One region of the Marinagarivorans cellulosilyticus genome, then DNA from elsewhere that is predicted to be linked to it. Evidence: predicted binding sites of a transcription regulator. Region 1 holds the regulator's gene; the other holds the start of a gene.
What was found. The regulator PhoB, encoded in region 1, activates phosphate uptake and scavenging genes when phosphate is short. The targets are predictions, from matches to a motif close to TGTCATAAANNTGTAACA.
Positions count from the first base shown of each region.

Region 2: a site for PhoB is predicted at 9,986-10,003, ahead of MARGE09_RS07640 (TRAP transporter small permease subunit). Genes of this name have one in related genera too.

Region 1 covers NZ_AP023086.1:3,084,939-3,099,885, reverse strand. The annotation lists gene MARGE09_RS12415 (sugar transferase) at 1-1,667, shown strand, start outside; gene MARGE09_RS12410 (PilT/PilU family type 4a pilus ATPase) at 1,734-2,876, opposite strand; gene MARGE09_RS12405 (type IV pilus twitching motility protein PilT) at 2,966-4,000, opposite strand; gene MARGE09_RS12400 (YggS family pyridoxal phosphate-dependent enzyme) at 4,298-4,975, shown strand; gene proC (pyrroline-5-carboxylate reductase) at 5,042-5,851, shown strand; gene MARGE09_RS12390 (YggT family protein) at 5,891-6,466, shown strand; gene MARGE09_RS12385 (sensor domain-containing protein) at 6,947-9,262, shown strand; gene MARGE09_RS12380 (dicarboxylate/amino acid:cation symporter) at 9,308-10,612, opposite strand; gene MARGE09_RS12375 (HU family DNA-binding protein) at 10,605-10,895, opposite strand; gene ubiA (4-hydroxybenzoate octaprenyltransferase) at 11,150-12,049, shown strand; gene phoB (phosphate regulon transcriptional regulator PhoB) at 12,197-12,895, shown strand; gene phoR (phosphate regulon sensor histidine kinase PhoR) at 12,920-14,236, shown strand; gene MARGE09_RS12355 (rhomboid family intramembrane serine protease) at 14,257-14,802, shown strand; gene MARGE09_RS12350 (DNA repair ATPase) at 14,810-14,947, opposite strand, start outside.
Region 2 covers NZ_AP023086.1:1,923,519-1,938,465, reverse strand. The annotation lists gene MARGE09_RS07685 (hypothetical protein) at 76-939, shown strand; gene MARGE09_RS07680 (aldo/keto reductase) at 957-1,835, opposite strand; gene MARGE09_RS07675 (c-type cytochrome) at 1,915-3,084, opposite strand; gene MARGE09_RS07670 (hypothetical protein) at 3,372-4,037, shown strand; gene phoU (phosphate signaling complex protein PhoU) at 4,124-4,861, opposite strand; gene pstB (phosphate ABC transporter ATP-binding protein PstB) at 4,993-5,820, opposite strand; gene pstA (phosphate ABC transporter permease PstA) at 6,021-7,304, opposite strand; gene pstC (phosphate ABC transporter permease subunit PstC) at 7,297-8,697, opposite strand; gene MARGE09_RS07645 (substrate-binding domain-containing protein) at 8,855-9,895, opposite strand; gene MARGE09_RS07640 (TRAP transporter small permease subunit) at 10,079-10,645, shown strand; gene MARGE09_RS07635 (TRAP transporter large permease) at 10,638-12,008, shown strand; gene MARGE09_RS07630 (acyl-CoA thioesterase) at 12,072-12,473, shown strand; gene MARGE09_RS07625 (LysR family transcriptional regulator) at 12,683-13,624, opposite strand.

The DNA of each region.
Region 1 (14,947 bases):
ATGTTATTATTCCTGCATTTAACGAAGAAAAAACCATCAAAGAAAAACTCTATAACTTAGCTTGCATCGATTACCCTGAAAACAAAATAGCGTTTCACATTGTTTTAGATGGTTGCACCGACAACACCGAAACCATTGCACAAAAAACATTAAACGACCCACTGTTTGAAAGCTGGCAATTTCATATCCATGCACATAAAGATAACGCAGGAAAAGTTGCCCGTTTGAACACTTACGCCACCAAAAGTAAAGCGGACCTCATTGCTTTTAGCGATGTATCTGCTTTGATTTCTTGCGATGCATTTAGCCTTTGCGCCAAGCACTTTGCAGATAAAAAAGTTGGCGTAGTCACTGGCTATTACCGATTACTCTCACCTGCCACCCAAGGTGAAAAAGCCTATTGGGATTTTCAGTGCCAGCAGCAACTTGCCGAATCGGCTATGGGCGCAGTACAAGGCGCGCACGGTGCATTTTATGCCATACGCTCGGAGCTATACACACCTCTTCCAGCTGATACCATCAATGACGATTTCATTATTCCAATGCAAATTGTCGCTGCGGGGTTTCAGGCGATTATGGAACCCAACATTAATGCCCTTGAGTTAGAACAAACCACAAGTGAGCTTGAGAGCCACCGCCGTATTAGAATTGCAGCGGGCAATACCCAACAGCTGTTTCGCTTGCATCATTTATTGCACCCTCGCTACCGCAACATCGCATTTATGTTTGCATCCGGTAAAACGCTTCGCGTCCTTATGCCGTATTTAATGCTTATTGCGCTGCTAGGCTCTGCCCTACTTGCGCCCTTAAGCGCATTATTTTTATTAGCCTTTGCCGGCCAAGTTAGTGGTTATATTATGGGGATTTTAAGTTTATGCAATTTCCCCTACACCCGAAAATTGTCCCCACTGGGGTATTTAGTGCGCGGGCATTACTGCAGCTTATTAGGTAGCAGCCGCTACCTTTGGGATGCACTACACGGCAAACACCGCGCGGTATTGCGCCACAAGGCCCGTAATAATGATAACGATACATTCTTTGGGATTGATCGCACGACGGCAAAAGCCAAACGTATCTTTGATATTGTCATTGCTGGCAGCGCGCTAGTCATCCTCTCACCATTACTGCCATTACTGGTGCTAGCGATTAAACTGGAATCGCGCGGACCCGCTATTTTTAGCCAAGTGCGCATTGGCTTGTGCACCCCCACCCAAACGCAATATTTTACAATGTATAAATTTCGCAGCATGGTACAAGATGCCGAAAAAGCCACTGGTGCTACTTTGGCGCAAAAGAATGATGCCAGAATCACCCGAGTTGGGCTTTTCCTACGAAAAACTCGGCTTGATGAAATTCCACAATTAATTAATGTTCTACGCGGTGATATGTCAATTGTAGGCCCTCGCCCAGAACGCCCCGATTTTTACGGCAAGCTCGAAAAAGCAATTCCATTTTTTGCTGAACGCACTTACGGTGTTATGCCTGGCATTACCGGCTTAGCGCAGGTTCACCAAGGCTACGATACATGCATAGAAGATGTGCGCAGCAAAGTGGGATACGATCACGGCTACGCACTTTCACTGCACAACGTGAGTACTTGGCTGCGAATGGATTTATGGATTATGTTTAAAACGATTGAAGTTATGATTATGGGGCGCGGACAATAACAGCCCGATATTTAGGCGAAAAAAAACCGGCAGCCGCCGGTTTTTTCGTAATGCCTTATTTTAACTTTAAAACCTACGCATCCGATTGGTATCATCTTCCTGAATAGACAACTCATCGGCGGCATTCGACAAGTACTCCGCATCCGATTCAGAGCCCAATTTAATAAGCAGGCGTAAATCGTTGGCAGAGTCAGCGTGCGCCAATGCATCCTCGTAGGTGATTTCACCGGCGTCATATAAATCGTATAACGCTTGGTCAAAAGTCTGCATGCCCAGCTCGGTTGATTTTTTCATTAACTCTTTCAGCTCGTGTACTTCGCCCTTACGGATAGTATCTGCTGCTAATGGCGTATTAAGCATAATTTCTAAACACGCGCGGCGACCATTGCCGTCGGGCGTGGGAATTAACTGCTGCGCCACAATGGCTTTTAAGTTTAGCGACAAATCCATCCACAGTTGCGTATGACGATCGGCGGGGAAAAAGTGAATAATGCGATCCAATGCTTGGTTAGCGTTGTTAGCGTGCAGTGTACACAAACATAAGTGGCCGGTTTCAGCAAAGGCAATGGCGTTTTCCATTGTTTCGCGCGAACGAACCTCACCAATCAAAATCACATCGGGTGCTTGACGCAATGTGTTTTTCAAAGCTACATCAAAAGATTCAGTATCAATGCCCACCTCACGCTGCGTAATAACGCAACCTTGGTGCTGGTGAACAAATTCAATAGGATCTTCAATGGAAATAATATGGCCTTTCGAGTTGCGGTTGCGGTGCCCAATCATCGCCGCGAGCGATGTGGATTTACCCGTACCGGTAGCGCCCACAAAAATAATTAGGCCGCGCTTTGTCATAGCTAGGTCTTTAATGATTTCAGGCAAGCCCAATTCATCAACCTTTGGAATTTTGGTTTCAATGCGACGCAAAACCATACCAGCAAGGTTGCGCTGATAAAAAGCACTCACACGGAAACGGCCAACACCACGGGCGCTGATGGCAAAGTTTAGCTCTTTTTTATCAACGAACTCTTCGCGCTGTTTTTCGTTCATGGTGCTAAGCACCGTTTCACGCGACTTTTCGGGCGATAAAGGCGTTGTTGTGACTGGGGTAATTTTACCGTTTACCTTCATTGATGGCGGTACACCGGCAGTAATAAATAAGTCGGACGCTTGTTTTTCCACCATTAAGCGGAGGAGTCGATCAATTTCCATCGTAGCTCTCTTACTATCGTTGTTCGTCTCAAGGCTTGCGCGGCTGCGCTAAGCAATAAACCGGCGCACAGCGCCGGCACCGGCCAATCTTAGAAATTTTCTGGCATTTTCGCTTTTTCGCGCGCTATATCGCGACTAATAATGCGACGCTCGACGAGGTCTGCCAAGCATTGATCCATCGTCTGCATGCCCACAGCCGAGCCCGTTTGAATCGATGAATACATTTGTGCAACTTTATCTTCACGAATCAAGTTACGGATCGCGGGCGTACCGCGCATAATTTCATGTGCTGCAATACGGCCGCCGCCAACACGCTTCATAAGGGTTTGCGAAATTACAGCCTGTAACGATTCCGACAGCATCGAACGCACCATGGCTTTCTCGTTAGCGGGGAATACATCTACAATACGGTCGATGGTTTTAGCAGCTGAGGTAGTGTGCAAGGTGCCGAAAACTAAGTGGCCCGTTTCAGCAGCTGTTAGCGCCAAGCGAATGGTTTCTAGGTCTCGCATCTCACCAACAAGAATGATATCGGGATCTTCCCGCAGCGCCGAGCGAAGCGCTTCAGCAAAGCCGTGAGTATCGCGGTGTACTTCGCGCTGGTTAACCAAGCATTTTTTCGACTCGTGAACGAATTCGATAGGGTCTTCGATGGTAAGGATGTGTTCGTACTTACTTTCGTTGATAAAGTCGACCATCGCTGCCAGCGTTGTAGACTTACCCGAACCAGTAGGCCCTGTTACCAATACTAGACCCCGTGGCACAGAGCAAATATCACGAAACACCTGCCCCATACCGAGCTCTTCCATCGTCAGTACTTTCGATGGAATGGTACGGAAAACCGCACCGGCACCGCGGTTGTGGTTAAAAGCGTTGACACGAAAACGCGCCACGCCGGGCACTTCGAAAGAGAAATCGGTTTCTAGGAACTCTTCGAAATCTTTGCGCTGCTTGTCGTTCATGATCTCGTAGATCAACGCATGCACCGATTTGTGATCCATCGGCGGCAAGTTAATGCGACGCACATCGCCATCGACACGAATCATTGGCGGTAAGCCTGCCGAGAGGTGTAAGTCGGAAGCACCCTGCTTGGCAGAAAACGCCAACAGTTCAGTAATATCCATAGTGAAAACCTTTGCTGTTCTTATCTCGTTCAAATCAATTGTTTATACACCGTTGTAAGCCTAGCTGAACGGCTTGAACAAACAAACTGATCTGTCTTTACGTTATTGTTATATCTTAACCACGCAACACATGGGGCGTGGGGTTTAGCCAAGCAACTTGATAAACTAGCTTGTACCACCACTATTTATCAAGCCTTTGTATTGTGAGGCCTAAAGCGTGCAGCCTGTACTCTAAGGCGACGCGCGCCACTAAAATACCGAGTGTACCCCACTCGAGAGAGACTAAACAGCCAGTATATGACGAACATTTCACACAACCTAGCGCAAATCCACCAGCTTATTGAGCAAGCCGCACATAAGCATCACCGAGCATCAAGTGATATTCTTTTGCTTGCGGTGTCTAAGGTGCAACCAATTAGTGCGCTAGAAGAGGCTTACAACGCCGGCCAGCGCCACTTTGGCGAGAATTATGTACAAGAGTTAGAACAAAAAGCGACAGCGCTCGGCAACCTCGGTATTATTTGGCACTTCATCGGCCCTATTCAGTCCAACAAAACACGCATAGTGGCCGAGCACTGCCACTGGGTACACTCCCTAGATCGCGAAAAAGTGGCTAAAAGGCTGAGCGATCAACGCCCAGCCCACCTGCCACCGCTGCAAGTGTGTATTCAAGTGAATATTGATAATGAAGAAACAAAATCTGGCGTTAGCACATGCGAATTACCGGCCTTGGTTTCGGCTATAGAGCAACTACCGAATTTAAAGCTTAGAGGCTTCATGGCGATCCCGAGCAAAGCCGCCCCTAAGGCGGCATTCCAAGCCATGCAAGCTTTAGCACAACAATACCAACTGCAGACACTATCCATGGGAATGTCTGCCGATATGGAGGACGCCATTGCCGCCGGCAGCACAATCGTGCGCATTGGCACAGCATTGTTTGGCCCTAGGCAGGCCGCGGCACAGTCGTCTCAATAACCCAAACACTAGACTAACCTAAGGGCTTACGCGCCGTACCCTTGACCTAACGAGATAATAGCGATTATGAGTAATATCTGTTTTATTGGTGCCGGCAACATGGCACAAAGCATTATTGGCGGCCTGCTCAAATCAGGCTCACGCAAAGAGTCCATTTGGGCAACGGCACGCAGCGAAGACAAGCGCACTAACCTTGCAGATAACTTTGGCGTAAACACCACAGACAATAACGTCGCCGCCGTAGAGGCCTGCCGTATTATCATTCTCGCAGTAAAGCCACAGATGATGTTTGGCGTATGCGAAGAAATAGCCCCCTACATCCAAGGCAAATTAGTGATTTCTGTCGCCGCTGGCATCAGCTGCGAATCACTAGAAAAATGGCTGGGTAAGAACGCAGCCATCGTAAGGTGCATGCCAAATACCCCTTCACTGATAGGCCAAGGTGCCTGCGGTTTATACGCAAATGCAAATACAAATACCTTACAAAAACAAGCTGCCCAAGCCATTTTAGAAGCAACAGGCAAAGCGGTATGGGTCGACGATGAAGCGCTGATGCACACAGTAACCGCCGTATCGGGCAGTGGCCCTGCCTACTTCTTCCTCTTTTTAGAAGCCATGACACAAGCTGCAGTAGAACAAGGGCTAGACCAACACACAGCGCAATCACTGGCTATCCAAACGGCTAAAGGCGCCGCGCTATTGGCAGAACAAAGCGATGACAACCTCGAAACACTGCGCAAAAAAGTGACCTCCCCTGGTGGCACAACCGAGCAAGCCATCTTAAGCTTCGAACACAGCGGCCTGCGCGGCACTATTAATAAAGCCATGGCAGCATGCGCTGAGCGCTCAAAAGTTATGGCAGAAGAACTTTCTTAACACTTCACTTTTAACACGTACCGAATTTAAGGGTTTCTTATGCAAGGCACGTTCGTACAAATCGCTATATTTATCATAAACACCTTAGCCACACTCTACGTCGGCGCCGTACTGTTGCGGTTTTTACTGCAAATTGTGCGGGCAGATTTCTACAATCCGTTATCTCAGCTTATCGTAAAAGTTACCAACCCTTTGTTAAAGCCACTGCGAAAAGTAATTCCCGGGATGGGCGGGTTTGATATTGCCGCGCTTGTACTTGCCTTTATCGCGCAAATCATTTTTATTTGGTTAATACAGCTAGTCGCAGGTGGCGCTGTAGGCTTATACGGCGGTTTGATCTTTATCTGGGCTTTGCTCGCGCTACTGATGCTAATACTTGGCATTTATATGATTAGTATGTTTATTGTTGCAATCGCCAGCTTTATAGCGCCTTACAGTAGTAACTTTGCCTTACTGTTGATGCGGCAAATAATCGAGCCTATTTGTGTTCCTGTACGCAAGCTAATCCCCCCGATGGGAGGTTTTGATTTCTCCTTTATGGCAGTGGCTATGGGCATTTATATTTTGCGCATGCTTGTGATGGGCGTCGCTCATAGCTACGGCATCCCGCTTTAACGAACACAACCCTCTATTTGATTTACCGCAAAAAACCCCTTGCCTGCTATTGCGGTAAATCAAACCCTTCTCTCCTCCTCCGTGTAATCCTGTAAACAGAAATATTGACCGCAATATTATTTTGTAACAGACGGAGAATTGCCATGATCCAAGCTACCATTGCCACCCTTGCTGTATTCGGCGTTTTATTAGTTTTAGCCGCCGCGACCACAGGCCTTGCATTTATTGACCGATACGCTGATAAACAACGAGAGCATTAATAGTCTGCTTCTTATACTTTTTTGCTAGAAGGCTGCCATTTCGTGCCTGTTTCTTACAATACCGTGCCTATACTCAAATAAGACCAGAAATCTGGAAGCAAACTGGAGGCAGTGTGAGGAAGGCGGTACGTACAGGTGGCAGCTTTGATAATCAAAAGCTCTCATTCTCCGGCTTGGCACTGCAGCCATTGCAATTAAGCAGCCTTGGCGGAGATTTTTATTGAAGTTTTCAGCCGTTAAATCCCGCTTATTCACAACCGCTTTGTGCCTGCTTGCAACGGCAGCACCATTAAGCGCGTTGTTAATGGTGTTATTCGACAGTGCAACGGCGCCGGTGTGGCTAATACTGTTAGCGCTTGGGGCACTGGCATCACTTGCCATAAGCGGCATGTTCTATACGTTGCATTTAAAACATCGACGCACAGAGCAACAACTTAACCTGTACCGCGAAGCGGTTGCGGCGACACCTTATGCGCTATCTATTTTTGATCACAACGATCAATTTATTGACTGCAATGAGGCCTACCGAAAGATACACCAAGCCGCCTTCGAGCAATACGCGGACGACCTAACCTACGAACAACTGATGCGCGCCACTGCTAAGCAATTCACCGCAACAGATAACATCGAGCAATGGGTTAATCGCCGTTTAACTCTTCATAGAGCAGGCTCAGGAGAGCACAAAGACGAATACTGCCCCGACGGCCGCTGGCTAAGAGTTTCTAAGCACCGCACAAATAGTGGCGCCACCGTGAGCTACGGCATTGATATAAGCGACCTAAAACACCGCGAATTGCAGCTTAGCGATAGTGAAAAACGCTATACGGCACTAACCCAAGTAGCCCCTGTGGGCATTTGGCAAATAGCTAATTCAGGCAGCACCCTATTCCACAATAATGCCCTTATTGGTATTTTGGACTGCAGTGATGAAACCCAACTACTCGATAACAGCGCGCTAAAAACCCTACAAATTTACCAAAACGATAAGCTTCTTAGTCATAAGGAGTCGCAAGCGCGCCTATTGCGCGGCAAACACCCTCTGTACGTTGAAGCCACTGTAGATAAACACCCCGAAAAAACGCTTTATATTGCACGCAGCAAAAACATCGAAAGTGTCGATGGTGAGCAATCGTACATGATGGTGATACTCGATGTTAGCCAGCGCAAACAGGCCGAACGGGATATTCGGTATTTAGCGGAACACGACCCTTTAACTGGGCTATCTAACCGCAACATGCTCAATTTAAAGCTGCACTATTTACTGCAAGAAAAGAAAGACTTCGCCATAGTACTACTCGATTTAGACCACTTTAAAGACGTGAATGATAGCTTAGGTCACCAAATAGGCGACCGCCTTATTAAAGAGTCTGCCGAGCGCATAAAAAAAACATTACGCACTAACGACTTTGCCAGCCGGTTAGGCGGTGACGAATTTGCAATTGTGCTACCCAATGTCACTGATTTAGCCAGTGCCCACGCCATTATTAAGCGCATATATTCGGGCTTTAAAGAGCCCGTTATTATCGAGAACAACATCATCCCCATTAGCGCCAGTGCAGGCATTGCGCTTTATCCTGAACACGGCAATAGTGAGCAAGAGCTTATTCAACACGCCGATATTGCGCTGTACCACCAAAAGAATTTAGGCCGAGGATCTTTTACCCTTTTTGAAACTGCGCTAGCCAACGACATACAAGCCCGCAAAGAAATCGAACAAGATCTGCGCCGTGCGTTACATAACCAGCAAGAGCTATCCGTTAATTATCAACCACAATTTAATATTCAAACATCGGAATTAACCGGGGTAGAAGCCCTTGTACGCTGGAAAAACCAACGCACCGATCAATGGGTATCCCCTGCCGACTTTATTCCCATTGCAGAACAAAGCGGTTTAATTTACTTATTGGATAAATGGGTCTTAACTACCGCGGCAACCCAAATACATAAATGGCATCACATGGGCTTTGGTCACATCGTCTTAGCCAGCAATTTATCGACGGTGCATTTTCGTGGCGATACATTAACAACAATGATTAACGATGTGATTAAAACAACCAGTATTAACCCCGCCAGTTTAGAACTAGAAATTACCGAAGGGCTTTTTTTGGAGGAGCAATCACACGCAACCGATCAGCTGGATCTATTGCGCAGCCAAGGTATTCGTGTAGCCGTAGACGACTTTGGTACGGGTTATTCAAATTTGGGTTATTTGAATAACCTGCCAGTAGATAGCCTCAAAATAGATCGCTCGTTTATTGATAACTTTGATAAAAATAACTATTACCGCTCAATTGTTAATTTCATTATTGAGCTGGGTAATAATTTAGGGCTCGACATTATTGCTGAAGGCATCGAAACGCAAAACCAGCTAGACGCCTTAGTCGACCTAAAATGCTCCCACGGCCAAGGCTATTTCCTTGCGCGGCCACAACCGGCAGAAGTTATCGAAAAACTGTTGATCGATACCGTATCACCTATGGAACCGCCAGCCTTCGCGGAAGACCCTATTGCCTCTCACTCACAGCACTCAAGCTAAGCGGGCAGCTCGGTTATTAAGTGCTATAAGCGTTCAACATTAGCATTAAGCATGCTCGGGTTTTATCTCATCATTTGGCGCAAGCACACCCGTTTCACCTTCCGCTTTTGCCATAATCACAGCGCAGCAACTATCACTAAAGACATTCACAGCAGTCCGCATCATATCCAACACTCTATCGGTAACCAATAACAAACCAATGCCTTCTAAGGGCAAACCTATAGCCCCCAAAATAATAGCAATTGCCACTAAACTCGCCGATGGAATCCCCGCCACCCCTACAGAGGTTAATAATGCAATTAATACCACCATAAACTGCTGCGCAATGGATAAATCCAAACCGTAGGCTTGCGCGATAAACATTGCCGCAACACATTCGTACAGGGCCGTACCGTCCATGTTTACCGTTGCCCCTAAAGGGATAACGAAGGATGACGTCTTATTGGAAACACCTGCCTTTTTTTGCAAGCAATCCATCGTTACCGGTAATGTTGCCGACGAACTTGCCGTTGAAAAAGCCGTTAACATAGCAGGAAACATTGCTCGATAATGCAATATTGGATTTACCCCACCCAAGGTTTTTAATAATAACGCGAGCGTAATGAACATATGAAAAGCTAAAGCAAACACAACGGTTAAAAAGAATACCGCCAAAGGTATAAAACTTTGCACTCCTGTTGCCATCGCTGTTTTTGCCACCAAGCCAAAAACACCTATTGGCGCAAACTTCATAATAAACATTGTTATGTGCATCATGGTATCGAAAACACCTTGCCAAAAATTGGCCAAGGTTTCCCGACCTTTGGCGCCAGCCTTATTCATAAACAGGCCAAATAAAACGCCAAAAATAATGACTGCCAACAACTGATTACTATCACCAGCAGCATCGACTATGTTTGTAGGTAACATGCGTAAAAAGACACCAGCGATGTCTTCAGTGCTCTTGCCGCTGACTTTATCCAATGCGCCATCTAACTCTTCAGGAGCACTTAAATTCAGCTGCTCGCGAGCTGGCTCACCATCAACAATACCCGGCTGAGAAATATTAACGGCAGCCAAGCCTATGCAAATAGCCAACAAGCTAGATAGCATATAAAAGCCAAGCGTCTTGCCCCCCAAGCGCCCAACATGTTCGCCAGAACCCAAGCCATACACACCGCAAATAATCGAGGCTAACACCAAGGGAACAACCACCATTTTCAAGCCACGTAGAAATAGCGTGCCAACAAAATCAAATACCGCATACAGTGATATCCCAAACACCTCTGCACTAACAGACAGCGGTAGGCTAATCAACAATGCAGCCGCTATGGCTATCAATATTTGCCAGTGTAATTGCAACTTAAACATTGCCCTGCCCCCCATTAATAGCGACCTTAAGTGCACTACCGGCTTTAAAACCGGGCGAGTTATGCGCCGCGATAGTGATCGCCTCACCGCTTTGAGGATTGCGCCCAGCCCGCGCAGCAACATGTTTAATGGCGAAACTGCCAAAGCCTATCAAGCTAACCTTTTCTCCTCTGGCCAAAGCGTTGGTTATTTGCTCAATAAAGCTCGCAACGCATTCGCTGGCTTGGCGTGATGTTAGGCCTGCATTTTCAGCAACTAAGGCCACCAACTCTGTTTTTAGCATGGGGAAATATCCTCTTTTCGGGAAATTAAGCGGGAATTATCAACAACAGGCTAATTGCCAACTCGACTATTAGCAAGGTAAAGGCATATGCACCGTGCGTGAACGCGCCAGATTAATACCCTCGCACCACTCAATACACCAAGATGTGCAATGGCTTTAGCATTCGCGAGCTGTTGCGGGCTATAATCGCTCTTTTCGCTATACCATTCACAATGATAAAGACGCGCTTACACATGATAAAAACACATATCGCCATGGCAGCTGCGCGCGTCAAAGTTCCGCCCTTACTGGCGCACCCTGCCCTTAAGGCCAGCATTCAATTGATGCGCTTAGACCGCCCTATTGGTATCTATTTAGTCCTGTGGCCAACACTGTGGGCACTGTGGATTGCCTCTGAAGGCGTACCCCGTTGGCCAGAGCTGTTTATTTTCGTTTTGGGCGCAGTCGTTATGCGCTCGGCCGGCTGTGTGATTAACGACTATGCCGATAAAGCGATAGACGGTCACGTGCAGCGCACCAAGAACCGCCCGCTCGCCACAGGGGAGCTAGACCCTCGCTTCGCACTTTACCTTTTTGTAGGCTTGCTGTTTATTGCACTATGTCTAGTGCTGATGACAAATACCACAACGGTAATCACCGGGCTCGGCGCGGTTGCACTGACGACTATTTACCCCTACATGAAGCGCCACACCTATTTACCACAAGTGGTTTTGGGCGCTGCTTTTGCTTGGGCCATCCCCATGGCTTTCGCTGCCGTGACAGAAAACTTGCCCAAACCTATGTGGACGCTCTACATCGCTGTGCTACTTTGGACAATTATTTACGATACTTTTTACGCCATGGTCGATCGAGAGGATGATCTCAAAATTGGGGTTAAGTCCACCGCCATTCTCTTTGCTGAAAACGACCGCCTCATCACCGCTGCACTTCAAGCTTTTACCTTGATTATTCTGCTCACTGTGGGCAGCAGCTTTAGCTTGCACTGGCCCTACTACCTAAGCTTGATGGGCACTGCGGGGCTATTTGGTTATCAGCAATTTTTAATTCGCGGGCGTAAACCTGCCCGCTGTTTCGAAGCTTTTCTCAACAACAACTGGGTTGGAATGCTGATTTTTATCGGCATTGTTTTGAGTTATAGCGTCGCTCCCAACTAAAGTGCTCGTGGCCAATATGCACGCAAAATGGTCGTTTACGGTGCTCAGTGGCAACAGTAATCTGGGCGCTGTCATAAAACAGCAACAAAAGATTTATTTAATCTTCACCTTAATTGAAAACCTAACAGCAGTTACAGGTGGTTAAAAATGGTATCAAAAACGATTTTGATCGTTGACGACGAAGCTCCAATCCGCGACATGTTGCGAGTGGCTTTAGAAATGGCAGAGTACAGTTGCCTAGAGGCGGGCGACGCGCAAAGTGCACACGCGATCATTGTGGATCAAAAACCCGACCTTATTATTCTAGATTGGATGATGCCCGGCACTAGCGGCATGGAGCTAGCTCGCCGCCTAAAACGCGACCAGCTGACCTCTGAAACACCCATTATCATGCTTACCGCCAAAGGCGAAGAAGACAACAAAATTCAGGGCTTGGAAGCCGGCGCCGATGATTACATCACCAAGCCCTTCTCTCCGAGAGAGCTTGTGGCACGCCTGAAGGCCGTTTTGCGCCGCACCGACTCATTATCGACTGGCGACCCCATAGTGGTAGACGCGTTGCGCCTAGACCCTTCTAGCCACCGCGTCACCATTGGCGAGACCCCCGTGCAAATGGGGCCAACCGAATACCGCTTACTGGAATTCTTTTTAACTCACCAAGAGCGCGTTTACACCCGCAACCAACTGCTAGACCATGTATGGGGGGGGAATGTGTATGTTGAAGAGCGCACAGTTGATGTCCACATTCGACGCCTTCGCAAGGCTTTAACACTTGAAGGGCACGACCGTTTTATTCAAACTGTGCGCGGCGCTGGCTACCGCTTTTCGCCCAAGATATCAGCCTAAGCAACAAAAAAATGATAGGTACCTATGTTACGTAGAGGGTTAAAAGCCGAATTTCGGTGGTTTTGTATTTGGCTTTGTGTTTTTTCGCTTATGGGTTTTTTGACAGGTCACACTGTAATGGCCCTGCTAGCGTTTAGCTTTGGCTACATTGCCTGGCAGTTTACCCGCTTGTATCAACTAGAAGCTTGGGTTAATCAAGCGCGGCGCAACGAACCGCCCAATGAAGAACTCCAAGGTGCATGGGCAGATATCGCTGACGATGTGCAGCTGATGTACAACCGCCACGAAAAAGAAAAACTGCGTTTAGAGGCAGTGGTACACCGCGTACAAGAAATGACAACCGCCCTCAATGATGGCGTTATTCTTGTTGACGGGCGCGGTAATATTGAATGGTGGAATCGCGCTGCCGGCGAGTTATTTAACTTTCAAGCAATCGATTTAGGGCAAAAAATAACCAACCTTATTCGGTTCCCCAAATTTACCCGCTACTACGAAACTGGCGACTTTAGCGAGCCTCTTGATCATACTTTAACGCAAAAAAATTCTATGGAAGTGGAGTTTCTGGTACATAAATTTGGCCAGAACGAGCGCTTAATTGTAGTGCGCGATATTTCGCGCTTAAGTAAACTGGAGCAAATGCGTAAAGATTTTGTTGCTAACGTTTCCCACGAATTGCGCACCCCTTTAACCGTGCTTCGCGGCTACCTAGAAACACTAGAAGATGCCGACAACATTCCGCCGGTGTGGAACAAAGCCCTTTCCCATATGCAAAGCCAAGCGGGGCGAATGACCTCGCTTATTAACGACCTCATCACCTTAAGCCGGCTTGAAACCGATGAAAAAGAGCACGGCCAAGAGGTTGTATCACTAGTCACACTTGCGGATATGGTCGCTGAAGACGCAAGACAGATAAGCACAGAAAGTAAACACTTGATTAGCGTTAACGGGCCAAAAGAAGCCTTTATTTATGGCCGAGAGCAAGAGCTACGCAGCGCAATATCCAACCTTGTGTTTAATGCCATAAACTACACACCTAGCGAGGGCATTATTCTTATAGATATTGCACAAGGCCCCGATGGCACCACCGTGAGCGTCAGCGATAACGGCGATGGCATAGACCCTAAACACATCCCCCGCTTAACCGAGCGTTTTTATCGTGTGGACCCGGGTCGCTCGGTAAACTCTGGTGGCACAGGGCTTGGGCTTGCCATCGTAAAACACGTACTACTTCGCCATAACGCAGAGCTTACTATTAAAAGTACGCCTGGCCGCGGTAGCGAATTTATTTGTTATTTCCCACCTGCGCGCTCCGCTGCCAAACCGTTAAAACATAGCGCATAGCACGCCACTGCGTACCCTTAATGAAAAAAATAAAAACGATTATCTTTTTGGTCTTCGTGTTGTGCGCTGTTTTTGCAATAAACACTGGGTTATTTCAAGGTCAACTTAATCGCTTTGGCATTATGCCACGCGAACTAAACGGCTTAGCCGGTATTGTCTTCAGCCCTTTTTTACACGGGAGTGTTAGCCATTTATTAAATAATATTGTTGGCTTAAGCATTTTTGCGCTGATTACCATGGCGCACGGTATACGCTACTTTTGGCGTGTGAGTTTTTTAATTATTGTGCTTGGTGGATTTGGAGTTTGGCTGTTTGGCCGCAACAATATTCACATTGGCGCAAGCGGCTGGATTTTTGGATTATGGGCGTTAGGCATTGCTAACGCTTGGTATAATCGCAGCCTAAAGACCTTCCTTATCGCCATTGTAGTTATCCTATTGTGGGGCGGTATGATTCTAGGCGTATTACCTTCGCAACCACAGATATCCTTTGAAGCGCACTTGTTCGGAGCGCTAGCCGGCGTTTTAATCGCCGCCAAACTGCCAAGGCAGTGGCGACGTAAATAAACGTTACCTAAGCTTCATCACCCCCAAGCTCTTCAAATTCATCGCTGTCTTTCTTTTTACCTAATCGTTCTGTAGAAAAAGCCCGCAACTCTGCCGATAACTTTGTTATACGTTTAACGATCGTGATATCAAAATCAATGGACTT
Region 2 (14,947 bases), 1.2 Mb from region 1:
GCCCGGGTTGTAGCAGGTAAAAATAATAACAATTGGTATTTGAAAAAATGCCGAATACTCGTCTTTGATGTACCTATGTTTGTATCCAAATTATTAGTTACCGCTTTGGCCTGCCTTATGTTTGCAGGGTGTACCCAGCTCGTTCACGTCCCCCACTCTAAAGTGGCTAACGGCAACGTTGTAAACGCTGGCATTAACACTCAAGTATTAATTCAACCACCGGTAGTACCCCATCAACAGCAGTATGAAGAAACGGGGCTTTTTGTGGTGGGCTTACTCAATAGCTGGCAAGTAGACTTCAATAAAACTCTGCCGGACGCCGTGCAAAACGTAATATCGCAAACCTATCGTAGCGCTGTTGTAGGCAATAGCTGCGACCAATGCGGCTTAATTGTGCGACCTAAAATCACCCAAATCGATATTGAAAAGCTCTCGATGCAAGCCAGCGTAGAAGTACAGCTGGACATCCTAGATGCCAACGGCCACAAAATTACAACACTGCAAAGCGGCGGGCGATCTTCATTTTTAAGTGCTTCACGCTTGGGTACTGGTGTGGCCGGTTACTTTATTCCCCTACTCGGTACCGCCGTTGGCTCGCACGTGGTGCAAGAAACCGTAAAGGAAGCCTTGGACGAGGCGCTTGCCGATATGTCGGAGCAGGTGGAATACCAAGCCAATAGCGGGCTGCTAGCACGCACATGGCTACCGAAGAATTATCACCGCAATAAACAACACGGCAATCACGAATACACCGCCGAGCAAGTGGCTAAAGCTGCTGGCTGCAACATGACGAGCGATGCCATCATGTTAGAGCAGCAAAAATACTTCCAAGAAATTTACACCGCCCACTGCTGGGGCAAGCCCACATTCACTATTGCTTGCGAATATGGGCGCTGTGAATTAGCCGAAGATGGCAAACTAGCACAAGGGCACAACTAACCGTTAACAGCAAACAACTAAGGCACAGATGCGCCGTTGCTTGCCTCCCAAATGCGGTACCACTGCTCACGTGTTAGCTTAATGTCTAACGCTTTAACAGCATCGGCCACGCGCGCGATTTTGCTGGTACCTAGTATTGGGTAAGGGTTGCAAGGCAAGGCTAACAACCAGGCATACACGACAGCCTCTATAGAATCAGCGCCAAGCTCTTGAGCTACCCCTTGCAGCGCCGCAACAACGGCTTTATCGCGCTCGCTTTCTGGCGAGAATAAACGCCCACCGGCTAAGCACGACCACAACATTGGCCGCATACCTAAACGCTGAGCCTGATCAAACGTGCCATCGCTCAAGGCTGCCATATTCAGCGGGGAAAACTCCACTTGATTGGTCACTAAAGCATCAGGCAATGCTGACTGCAACGCTTCGACCTGAGCGGGGGTAAAGTTAGACACGCCAAAGTGCAGCACCTTGCCATCCGCGTTTAATTGCGCAAAAGTCTCGGCAACTTCGCTGATATCCATTAAAAAGTCGGGACGGTGCAACAATAACAAATCGATGCGATCAGTCTGCAAGTCACGCAGCGAAGCCTCAACCGATTGCATCGTGTAAGCCTTGCTGAAGTCATAGTGATTAACCCCTTGCGCGCCAAGCTCGCCAAAACCCATAGGCCGTATACCGCACTTGGTAATAATTTGAATTTGATCACGAACGCTGGGTTTTAACGCCATCGCCTCACCAAAAGGCGCTTCGCTGCGGTACACCATTGCATGATCCATGCTGGTAACGCCTAACTCGACAGCCTGTTCAACAAAAGCGAGGATTTGCTGTGGGCTATACCCCCAATGCTTTAAGCGCCAAAAACCCAATACCAGTGGTGAAAGAGATAAGCTCGACATAGTGAATCCTATAAAATGAAAAAAGGCAGCGAATGCTGCCTTTAATTACAAGGAAGGTAAAGGTATTAACGATTTGGGTTTATGGTGAAGTGCCGCCGTCATTGGTTAGCGTATAACCTAGGAAGCTCACCCAGATGTAATCAGTTAACTGCATGGCGCAATCCCCAGCGGGCGTGCACGCTGGCATAGCCGTACCCGAAACCCCATCTCGAATAATAGCCATCATATCGTCATAGCTACCGGTAAAATCCGTAAGCGATCGCGGTGAAATACCCACCGCTGTACCATCTGCACCATGGCAAGCCGAGCAAATATTGTCACTTGCGCCATCATAAAGCGCTTTACCGGCCGCAACTCGAGCGTCAATCTCATCTTGAGTAGGCCCCGAAGGTGCAGAAGAGGAACTCGCAGAAGAAGAACTAGCAGCACTACTCGAAGTATTAGGTAACACAAAATCACCGGTTTCAGCTGTCCAGCTACGCATATAGGCCGCTACATCTTCTGCACACTGGCTTTCGCAAGTTGTTGAAGCACCAAGTGGCATCTCGTCGTGGGTAATATCAAAAAGGGTATCGTAGCGAATATTATCGTAGACATAATATTCTAAGTTATTGTGGATTGGCGTGTTGGCCAAGTTATAAGGCGGTGACAACTCGCCGTTATAGCCCCCATACTCCCCATGACAATCAGCGCACGTCTTCTCGGTATATAAGTCCATGCCGCGGCTTACACTCTGCGCATCTAACTCACCATCAAGCGACGCTGTGTAATTGCGTACATTGCGGTCGGCAGGAGCAATAGTTTCGCTGCTGCTACTTGTACCACTACTTGAACTCGCACCGGTAGAGCTAGAGCTTGCAGCAAACTGCTCTGTCCACATCTTGTAAAAGTGGTGCTGGATGTTTTCTTGGCAGGAAAAGTTACACGCTGTTTTATCCTGCGGTGGCATTTCGTTTACAGAACGGTTCGCAAGCTTGTCGTTGTCGATTGCGGCGGGCGTTGCATAAACGCGGTGCAATATAGCCGTAGAACCGGCCACACCGGTTGTTAGTCCATCTTCGCCGTGGCAGGCAACGCAATTGGCTTGATACTCGGCAGCCCCAGCCTCGGCTTTTTGCGCATCAAAAGGAATATTCTCTAAAGGTGGTGTCGGCGCGCTCGCGGTTACAGCGATATCTTCCCCGCAGCCAGAGACAAATATTGCCGAAGCTAACAACGCACTAGCGGTCATTAAACGTTTTAAAACCATATTCACTCCGGGAGTCTGAATTCTGTCATTTTCTACCCGTGTCGAAGGGTAAACATTAAGTAAGTATAGCGATCTATTCTAGCCAGATCTAACGAACAATGGGGCAACAACATCACAAATGCATGGTTTCTCGTGATCAGTAGCAGTATGTCGCCGCCCTACTCATCAGAACCGAAAGCAATGCATTCGTTGCACCGGCATCACATTAAATAAGGCGATAGCCGGTATAATCCATAAATGATGGATTTGTTTGCCACATTCTTTGCGCTTGAGCTATGTTTAAAAGCATGACCACAACTAATACACTTCATATCCGGCAACTGATTGCCGAGGCCTCTCAGCAAGACGCAAAAGACAATTGCCTTGTACGGTTCGCTGCTGCTCAGCTACCGCACCTTCACCACACCATAAAAATACCGGGCGATGCGCCAGAAGCTGCATTAGCCCAGTTCATCACACAGTACATTGAGCACGTCCCCGATTTTTTAGAAGCGCTTACCGCATTAATGCAAGAGGCCGAAATTTACGAGCAAGGCCAAGCGTTCATGACCATTGCCGAAGATTTTTTTATTTCGCCGCCGGAGCTTGTCAACGGACATACGGGCCTAGTCGCCTTATTGGATGAGGCCTATCTATCACATCGCATGATTGAGGAAGTGAACGACCGCATTCAACTGGCCTGCGGCACGCCCTTATCGCCCATGGATATGAGCCTATCCAACATTGTTGTACACGCCCTGCTGGGTGAGGAATTTGCCAATCAACTCGACTTAGCCGTTCACTACGCAATCGAGGCATTGTTCTATCAAGGCGGCGCACTTAGCTCGCCAAATTGCTCTCGTTACTTAAATGAACACAAGGACAACCGGTGGGCTGATGTTTTGCAAAAATGGCCCTGCTTGGCGGGAGATGCCAGCATATCGCTGGATGTAGAAGGTTGGTTTGGCGGCTAGAGGCTAGCAATCAAAGGCAAAACGCTAACAAGCGGCATAAAAAAAGGCTTCACAAGGAAGCCTTTTTTTATGCCGTGTAATTACCACTACGAAGGCTTATGGCCATGTTCTTCAAGCTGGGCCTCGATTTCACCCACACTCGTGTGGCGCACATCCATAGCGTGCACCAAGTATATGACGTGCTCGGCGATATTGCGCGCGTGGTCACCAATGCGCTCTAACGAGCGCAAAGCCCAAATGATATTCATCACCCGCGTAATCGAGCGCGGATCTTCCATCATGTAGGTCATTAGTTCACGCATGGCCGAGCCGTAATCACGATCGACCAAGGTGTCTCCTTTAACCACTTTCATGGCCGTTTGAACGTCGTAGCGAGCAAAAGCATCTAACGCTTGATTCACTAAGGCTTGTACGCTGTTGGCGATGTGGCGCAACTCAACGAATCCGCGCGGTGAAATGGCGCCACCAGCATCGTTTAATGCAATGGCCATGCGGGCAATTTTATCGGCCTCGTCACCCATGCGCTCTAGATCGCGGTTGGCTTTTGTCACCATTAATACTAAGCGTAAATCAGAGGCCGCAGGCTGGCGGCGCGCCAGTACTAGGGTGCACTCTTCATCTAGCGAGACCTCAAGGCTGTCGATATCTTCCTCAGTGCGCAGTACTTTTTCAGCAAGCCCACTATCGGCTGTTTCAATAGCGCGAACAGCATCAGCTACCTGCTCTTCAACCAAGCCACCCATTTCCAATAAATGCTCGCGCAGGTGCTCTAAATCAGCATTGAACTGACGGGAGATGTGCTGATCGATTTGAAGGTTTTCCATGCTTGTACTACCTGAATAACGTGATGAAATGTGTGATTTTAGTAAATGTTACGACTAGCCCACCAGCATCGCATGCGCGCCAACTATTTTTCAATAGCAAGGATGCATGCGACGAATATTTTGGCAGCACATTAACCAAAACGGCCGGTAATATACGATTCCGTAAGTTCGTGGTCAGGGTTGGTGAAAACCTTTTCGGTTTCGTTAACCTCGATTAAGCGCCCTAAGTGAAAGTAAGCGGTACGATTTGATACTCGGGCAGCCTGCTGCATCGAGTGGGTAACAATCGCAATGGTAAAGTTTTGGCTTAGCTCAGCAATAAGCTCTTCAATTTTTGCCGTAGCGATAGGGTCAAGTGCCGAACAAGGCTCGTCCATCAAGATAACTTCTGGGCTAACGGCAATGGTGCGCGCGATACACAAGCGCTGCTGCTGCCCGCCCGATAACCCAGTGCCTGGCGAGGCCAAACGATCTTTAACCTCCTCCCATAAGCCCGCGCGGCGCAAGCTGGATTCTACAATTTCGTCCAGATCGGTGCGGCGGTTAACCAAGCCGTGAATACGAGGGCCATAAGCGACGTTATCGTAAATTGATTTAGGAAACGGATTAGGCTTCTGGAATACCATGCCCACACGTGCGCGCAGCGGTACTACATCTAACTTGCTATCGTAAATATCCATACCATCAAGCTGAATGCTGCCACTAACACGGCAGATATCGATGGTATCGTTCATGCGATTCATGCAACGCAAAAACGTTGATTTACCGCAACCTGAAGGGCCAATCAACGCCACCACTTGGTTTTCGGCAATATCCAAGTTTACATCGTAAACCGCTTGTTTTTGATCGTAATGCACACAAACGTCACGCATGGAAAGCTTTGCATTATCGGCCAGCGGCTTACCGACTGTTTTGGTCACGCTTTCGGCAATTTCAGAGGGCGATCTATTGGATTTCATTGCACTAGTATCTTTAGAAGTTGTTGGTTTAATCGTTTGCTGCGAGCGAGCAGAAGCCTCTTGCGCGGCATTTGCTTGAGGTTTAATACGTGTTGGCTCGATAACGGTTTCTTGCATCTTATTACACCTTTATGACAAGAAGCACCCCTATCGACCAAAAGAGTTATTGGCCGATGGGTGCCGGTTAATTAAGCGCGCTCTTACCAGCGACGCTCTAAGCGTTTACGCAGCAATACCGCAAGGGCATTCATAAACATAAGGAACATGAGTAGCACCATAATCGCCGCCGATGTCTTTTCAACAAAGGCACGCTCTGGGCTATCGGACCACAAAAATATTTGCACCGGCATTACGGTAGCTGGGTCTGTGACGGAGCCTGGTATATCCATAATAAACGCCACCATACCAATCATTAACAGCGGCGCCGTCTCGCCCAACGCCTGCGCCATACCAATAATGGCGCCGGTCAGCATGCCTGGCATCGCCAAAGGCAATACGTGGTGCAAAATCATCTGCATTTTTGACGCGCCAATACCTAAGGCTGCTTCGCGGATGCTCGGTGGCACAGCCTTAATGGCCGCGCGGCTCGAAATGATAATGGTTGGCAGTGTCATTAAGGTTAATACCATGCCGCCTACCAAGGGGATAGAGCGCGGCATTTCAAACACATTAATGAATATTGCCAAACCCAGCAGGCCAAAAATAATCGAAGGCACGGCCGCCAGGTTATTAATATTCACTTCAACAAAGTCAGTTAAACGGTTGCTGGGGGCGTATTCTTCTAGATAAATCGCGGCCGCCACTCCCACAGGGAATGACAATGCTAAAGTCACCAGCAGTGTTAATAAACTGCCCAATACCGCCCCGCGAATACCGGCCATTTCTGGCTCGCTGGAATCACCGTCGGTAAAAAAGCGCGTATTGAAAACGGTTTTAATATCGCCGCTATCCACAAAGCTTTGAACCCACTTAAGCTGTTGCTCTGTCATGCGCTCGGCATAAGGCTCGCCAGATAAGCTCTTGTAGTAGGTATCGATATCATCATCGGCCAATACCCATAAGCGCTGTGTGCTATTAAGTAAGTCTGGGTCGGTCGCGAGTAAATCCCGCAACTGATAATTAGCCCCCACGCTCACCATACTGTAAAGCGCACGCTTTTCACGTCGATTCGTCACATCAGGAAAACGCTTTTTTAGCGCAGCTTTAATAAGACCAGAGTAATTACCCGCTAATATTTCATCAGGGTTTGTGGCGTCGTAAACTTCGAGCGTATCGGCATCGAACTCGATTTCCAACGCCATTTCTGTTTGCCGAAAGCCGCCCATGCCGCCGCCGAATATTTCGACAAACAACACCAGTAACGCGCCCAAGCCAAATGAAATAGAAGCAATACCAAAAGCTTTAAATCGCTTTTCTGCCGCATAACGCTTGGCTAAGCTCTTTTGGACTAATTCTGCTTGTTTTGTAGATGATGGCTTAGTCATATTGCTCTCGATACTTCCTAACAATGTGCAGGGCAAGGTAATTTAAGCTGAGGGTGACCACAAATAGCATCAAACCCAAAGCAAAAGCCGCGAGTGTTTTCGGGCTATCAAATTCTTGGTCGCCAACTAATAGCGTCACAATTTGCACGGTAACAGTGGTTACAGAATCTAGCGGGTTAAGCGTGAGGTTAGCAGCCAAACCTGCAGCCATTACCACAATCATGGTTTCACCAATAGCGCGCGAAGCCGCTAACAATACGCCACCGACAATACCCGGTAACGCGGCGGGAATAACAACTTGTTTAATGACCTCGGACTTGGTCGACCCTAAGCCCAAAGCGCCATCGCGCAAAGATTGCGGTACAGCATTAATCACGTCATCCGATAGCGACGAGACAAAAGGAATAATCATCACGCCCATCACAAGGCCAGCGGCCAGCGCACTTTCAGAGCTAATAATTAACCATTGATCCAAGCCCAAATCGAAGCCTAAATCGCGAATGAACGGGGCCACGGTTAACGCCGCAAAAAAACCATAAACCACGGTAGGGATACCCGCCAAAACCTCAAGCATAGGCTTGATAATATCGCGGGTGCGCGCACCGGCGTATTCGGATAAGAAGATGGCCGACATCAAACCGCAAGGTACGGCAATAATCATGGCAATGGCTGCAATCAATAGCGTGCCGGTGAATAGCGGAATAGCACCAAAGCTACCCGAGCTACCCTGCTGGTCGTCGCGAATAGCCATTTGCGGGCTCCACTCCAATCCGAACAAGAACTCTGTAATAGGTACTTGGGTAAAAAAGCGGATAGACTCAAACAGCACAGAAGCCACAATGCCGACAGTAGTTAAAATCGCCAAGCTTGAACACAAAAAGAGGAAGTTTCTAAAGACCTTCTCTACCTTAAAGCGCGCCTTAAGCTGAGGCTGGATTTGGCTCCATACAAAAATAGATCCCACCAAGGCACACACGAGAATAACCCCCGTCATGGCCCACCGGCTGGTAGCCTGTAAAGACTGTAAACGCTCTGCCGCAACGAACATGTAGTCTGGGGCATCGTCAGCACCCGCGGACAACGCAGCAATATTTTGAATTTGGTTAAGCAGTAAGCCTACGTTATCGCCGGCTTGCGCTATCGCCTCTTCCGGCAAAGATGAAAGCACCGCATTGCGAATGATAAGATCATCAAAGATCATCCACACGCCCAGCACCGCAAAGCACGGGATCGCGCACCAAAGGGCCGTAAGCGTGCCGTAATAAAACGGCAATGAGTTTAAAAAACGTATGCCGCCAACATTTTGTGATATTGCGACAGAGCGCGAGCGCCCAGCCAGAAAGGCTAAAGAGCCCAACACAAAAATAGCAATAACAAGTACTGATGGTTCCACGATAGCTACCTAACTCAGATACAAAAAAATAGCCCACAAGGCTTATGGGCTATTTTCAATGGTTTTCATGTCGTCTTGATGACAGTGACACTGGCTAATCACACGCTGTTAATTGGTGCTGCCAATTTGGGGCGCAAGATTAGCACAACACGGCATCTTAAAGCGAAAGTGATTCCAACTTCTTAACACTGGCGCCCACTTTAGCGCGCTCTTTGGCTGATAGCGGAATCAAGCCTTTATCGGTTAAGTAACCTTCGTCACCCCAAGCGCGATCGTTAGTGAACTCAGCTAAGAATTCCTGGATGCCAGGGATAACGCCTACGTGCGCTGCCTTTACGTAAAAGTACAATGGACGCGAAACGATGTAGCTGCCATCAGAAATACTTTCGAACGTAGGTGCATGACCGCCCACTTTAGCTGCATGTACTTTGTCTGCGTTTTGATCAAGGAAGCTAAAGCCAAAAATACCGAGCGCCTTTGGGCTTTCGCTGAGCTTACGCACAATCAAGTTGTCGTTTTCGCCCGCTTCAACATAGGCGCCATCTTCACGAATACCATGACACAAAGCTTTGTATTTGCTTTTGTCGGTGCCTTTCATGGCTTTAATCCATGGGAAGGTTTTACAACCGCCTTCCATCGCTAGCTCAACAAAGGCATCGCGGGTACCAGAAGTAGGCGGTGGGCCTAACACTTCAATTTTTGTAGCTGGCAACGCAGGATTTACGTCTTTCCATGTTACATAGGGGTTATCAACTAAGGTTTCTGTGCCCTTGGGGTCTGGAACCTTCTTCGCTAGCGCTAGGAATATATCCTTAAGCTCTAGAGTCATAGGCTTGGCCTTAACTGAGTTGGCAATGACGATGCCGTCATAACCAATCAAGACTTCAACGATGTCTTTCACACCATTTTTTTGGCAGTCTTCAAACTCACTCGACTTAATGCGACGAGAAGCATTGGAAACATCAGGAGTGCTTATGCCCACACCTTTACAAAACTCTTTAAAGCCGCCGCCAGTACCGGTAGGCTCGATTTTAGGCGCTTTGAAATTTGTTTTACGACCGAAACGCTCAGCAACAACTTTTGAAAATGGAAAAACTGTCGATGAACCCACAACCATGATGTGGTCACGGTTTGCGAACGCTTGTGGCGCCAATGAAAAGCTTGCAACGCACGCCGCTGCCATCAGTAATTTTTTCACAATAAACCCTCGTTAATGTTGAATGAACCGCACTTGCGGCCGCACACTTGTTTAAGATGGCGCCATCCTAATCGCGAATTATTACAGTTTTGTTTCAATTTTATGGAAACTTGCTTAAGTGTGATCTCTGGGCAATTAAAGTTATAAGGCTATAATGCTCACCCCTAACTTGGGTATAAGGCAATGATGCTTCTTTTCGAGCGCTACCAAACGCTAGCTGCTATTGGCACCAGCATTAATCAATCTATCGGCCGCTCTGTCGCTTGGCTCACCTTAGCTATGGTGGTACTTATGGCAGGTATCGTCATAATACGCGGCCTACTAAACGCCAATTCTGTTGCCGCTCAAGAACTTGTGACTTACTTGCACGCAACAGTGATTATGCTTGCCAGCGCATATACGTTGGCAGAACAAGGGCATGTGCGGGTTGATATTTTTTATCGCCGCTGCAGCCGAAAATACCAAGCCTGGGTCGACCTTGTAGGCAATATCGCGTTTTTACTACCTTTTGCGCTTGTGACCGCACTTGTAAGTTGGGGTTTCGTAACCAGCGCATGGGCCATTCAAGAAACCTCCGCTGACGCAGGCGGCTTGCCCGCCGTTTTTTTGTTGAAATCGCTTTTAGTGGTTAACGGCGCCTTACTCGCCTTACAGGCCATCGCCGACTCATTCAGGCAATTGGCCACCCTTGGCCAGCTTGAGCTAGAAGGCGCAGTGACAGACAGCCCAGAGGCGCAGCAACATGATTGAGTGGATCCCCTTCTTATTGTTTTTGTGTGTATGTGCCGCCTTAATGCTGGGCTACCCGGTGGCCTTTACCCTAGCAGGCGTAAGCCTGTGGTTTGCAGGCATCGGCATTATTAGCGGCCACTTCAACCCACAAGATTTATTGTACATTTCAGAGCGCCTATTTGGCGTTTACAGCAAAAATACCCTTGTTGCCGTACCCCTATTCATTTTTATGGGCGTTATGCTAGAGCGCACAAAACTTGCCGAAGAATTGCTCGAAAATATGGCGCAAGCCTGTGGCCGACTGCCGGCAGGGCTAGGCATTTCGGTAGTTTTGGTGGGCACACTGCTAGCAGCAAGTACCGGTATTGTGGGCGCTACGGTTGTCACTATGGGACTGATGTCGCTGCCAACTATGCTTAAGCAAGGTTACTGCCCAAAACTTGCCACCGGCACCATTTGCGCAACCGGCACTTTGGGCCAAATTATCCCGCCCTCTATCGCATTAGTCTTACTAGGCGATATTTTATCCAACGCTTACCAGCAAGCCCAGCTACAGCAAGGCATATTCAATGCAGCCCCTGTTTCTGTTGGCGACCTGTTTATGGGCGCGGTTGTACCTGGCTTTATTTTGGTGCTGCTCTACCTCATTTACTTACTGGCCACCGGCGTTTTTAAAGGTGCAACAGCGCCTAGAGTAGAATGCGAAAGCAAAGCAAAAAGCCAGCTTTGGCTCAGCATTTTGCCACCAGTCATGCTTATTGTGTTGGTTCTTGGCTCAATCATCAGCGGCCTTGCAACCCCAACAGAGGCCGCGGCCGTAGGTGCCCTTGCGGCCACACTACTGGCACTGGCTAAAAAGCAGTTATCGCTAGGTATCCTTAAAGGCGTTATGCAAACCACCACTAAAATTACCTGTATGGTCTTTACCATCTTGCTTGGGGCGTCTATTTTTTCGCTGGTATTTATTGGTTACGGCGGCAAAGAGCTTATAGAGCAGTTTTTCGCTACCCTGCCTGGCGGCGTTTTTAGCGCGATGCTAATCGTCATGGTCGTAATTTTTTTACTTGGCTTTATTCTAGATTTCATCGAAATCACCTTTGTCGTGGTACCGCTAGTAGGCCCCGCACTATTGATGATGGGCGTAGACCCGATATGGCTTGGCATAATGATTGCGCTTAACTTGCAAACATCCTTTTTAACACCACCATTTGGCTTTGCCCTGTTTTACTTGCGAGGAGTAGCTCCTAAAAGCGTTAAAACCAGCGATATTTACCGTGGCGTTGCACCGTTTATTGGCATTCAAGTTTTACTAATGACTATATTGGCGCTAAAACCAGAGCTAGTGACTTGGCTACCCGATGCCATAAGCGCAGCTCGATAAAAACAAACCACAGTAATATTCAATCAACAGAAATATCAGGCATTTATTTCTAAGGATTACATAATGATAGATAGCGACGAAGATCCAACTCCATCAGGAGAACTTGCACTACAAACCCTCACCCGCCCCCAAGATACCAACTCCAACGGCGATATTTTTGGCGGCTGGTTAATGGGACAGATGGATCTTGCCGGTGCAATTACCGCTCGCGAGTTAGCCCGCGGGCCAGTAACTACCGTTGCTGTTGGCGCGATGGTTTTTTTAAGCCCAATTAAAGTCGGCGCTATTGTTAGCTGCTATTGTGAAGTAGCTGAAGTTGGCCGCTCGTCCATTCGCATTAATATCGAGGTATGGACAAAACATTACACCGACAACGCGCCACAAAAAGTAACCGATGCCGAATTTGTATTTGTCGCCATCGATAAAGATGGCCGCACGAGAACAGTGCCAAGCCCCGCCAGCTAATACCCCCCCCAAGCTCGCATTTTTCAAAGAACAGCAGCATTACGCCAACAGCTCACAACGCAATCAAAAATACCACCGCTTTCAAGCGATGGTATTTTTGATTGCGCGTCCAAATAAATTGCCCTACACACATGGGCTAACTCGAGTTTAAGGATGCTTTGGCAACTCGAACAGTAATTACTACTAATAGATATCTACCTTAAGCTGCCTTATCCCGCACTAGCAACAGCAGGAACGCCTCTTGGTAAGAAAACAGGATATAACTCGGAGGAAGACCAAAGGCGATTTGCCTCTGACAAGGCCACTAAATAATCAACAAACTTCCTAATGTATTCGGGCATATAACGATCTTGCATAAATACGAGATTAACTGAAGTGCGATCGCTGGCCTCAACCTGTAATAACTGCAAACTTCCCTGCCCTAGCTCCTCGGAACACAAGTGCAGCGGCAATCTTGCGACACCCAGGCCAGCCAGAATTGAGTTCTTGGCTAGCATTACATCACTGACAGAAATTGCACCGCACTTATCTTGCATGCGACCAATCTTGCGATCGAACTCTCCGCCTATAGCAATTAAAGATGGTTTAACGAACGCTGGGCTCGGGCCGCTAATGTAACGTTTCTCAATATAGTCCGCTGAAGCAATATAACCGTACTCAATAGTACCAATATTTCGCGACACCAAACGGCAATCGTCCATATCACCTAAACGAAAAAGTAAATCATAACCATCGTCAACGGAAAATTGGTTTTTGTCTGAGACGGTGACCTCGACGCTAACATCAGGGTGTTTATCCATAAATTGCTTGATGACTCGACTAGTCGCCGTTGAGTTAAGCTCTGGTGGTATGCACAACTTAATAGTGCCATGCGAATCCGTTTTGTATTGCTGTACTTGCGTATTAGCCGTATCTATAAGGTTGATTATCTGAGACGCTAATTGAAAGTACTCTTCTCCTGCAGGCGTCAATTGAAAACACCGAGTGTTTCTAACAATTAGAGTAACTTCTAACGCCTCTTCTAGCTCTGCCAACTTTCGACTAAACGTTGGTTTACTACTATTTAATTGCCGACTTGCCGCTGTAATACTTTTTAACTTGGCAACCCAATAGAAAATATAAATTCCATTAAGATTAATACTGCAGCCCATTTTCTCCCCCTGACCTACTTTGCGCACCAAGCTAACAACGCTTGACCCGATCCCATTTAAATAAAAAATCCATCAGCGCATGCATAATGGCTTCCAGCCCGTCATCGGTTGACGCTATCAATTCACCAACTTGCACTTGCTTTCCTTTACCTCAGCCACACAATACCGACTACCGTTCAAGAGCAGGCATTAAAAAATTACCGCGCCCAATTATTTAACATGACAACTATGACACCCTTCACCACAACAAGACATCAAATATTACAAAGTTCTAGTCTCAAAATAATATTGGAGACAAAAAATTAACTCGTTAATCACTAAAGCCTTATCGGACGCAAATACTTTAGGCGTTTCTTTATGAATCAGCATTTAATGTTGTTCAAGTATTAAGCAAGCCTATTATATCTTCGCTTAAGCTTCTGCATAAGCAATGAATAAAGGCCATAGACGGCCGGTATTATTACCCAAATTACTCGCCATTGAAATTACACCTCATTACATCTTCAACGGTGAATTTAGCGTGGAACTAGAACATTTTTCAGCTAGATTATCGCGCAAATATTTAACAGAATTTCGGGTAATATTACCCATTTCTCTAGTTTCTTCAGCACTACAAACTCACCTAAAATGGCGCGTCGAAACAGAAGACCCATGTAAAGATGCTTACCTTCAGAGGGACTGAATTAGGAGCGCACTAATTTTGGGCACGAACCCCTATAGGTACTTAACACATAAATAATAGTTTATTGAGCGTATTGAGCTTGCTCGCCGCACTAAGCGCGAGCACACGTTTTGCTGGCGCCCACCGCGATACGTAATATTCGCAAAAAAGTAAACGGCGAAGCAGTAACAAGCTGAAACCAACGCATGGTTGAGCCTGTTAAAGCCTAGCTATCGTAGGGCCGCTAAGCTTTAGTCTTAGTGGCGTTTGTGGCGAAGAGCACGCAAGCCCAATTACCGCAGATACCGGCTGCGCGCCTCTAGTTTAGTCCCGGGCGGGCTTTAAACGCTGTGGTTATTTTTGATCAGGTGAACCCTCCACCTTCGCAAGGCGCGGGTGGCTTTTAGCGTTTGGTGGAGCGTCAGCCAATGTTTTTTTGCAGATCGATGCGCGCGCATTAACGGTACACGCGACATGTGATTTTGCCTACAGGCATAGTCAGAAACGAGCAATATCAACCGCTCTATTTTACATTTGGTATTACACCCAGAGAGCCATGTTTGTTCACACTGTAGCGAAACAAACGCTTGGGCCGCTTTATTACATCTCCTGCAATGTCTAATAAAGAGCATCCATGCCCCATGCGTGATCTGCATTTCCCT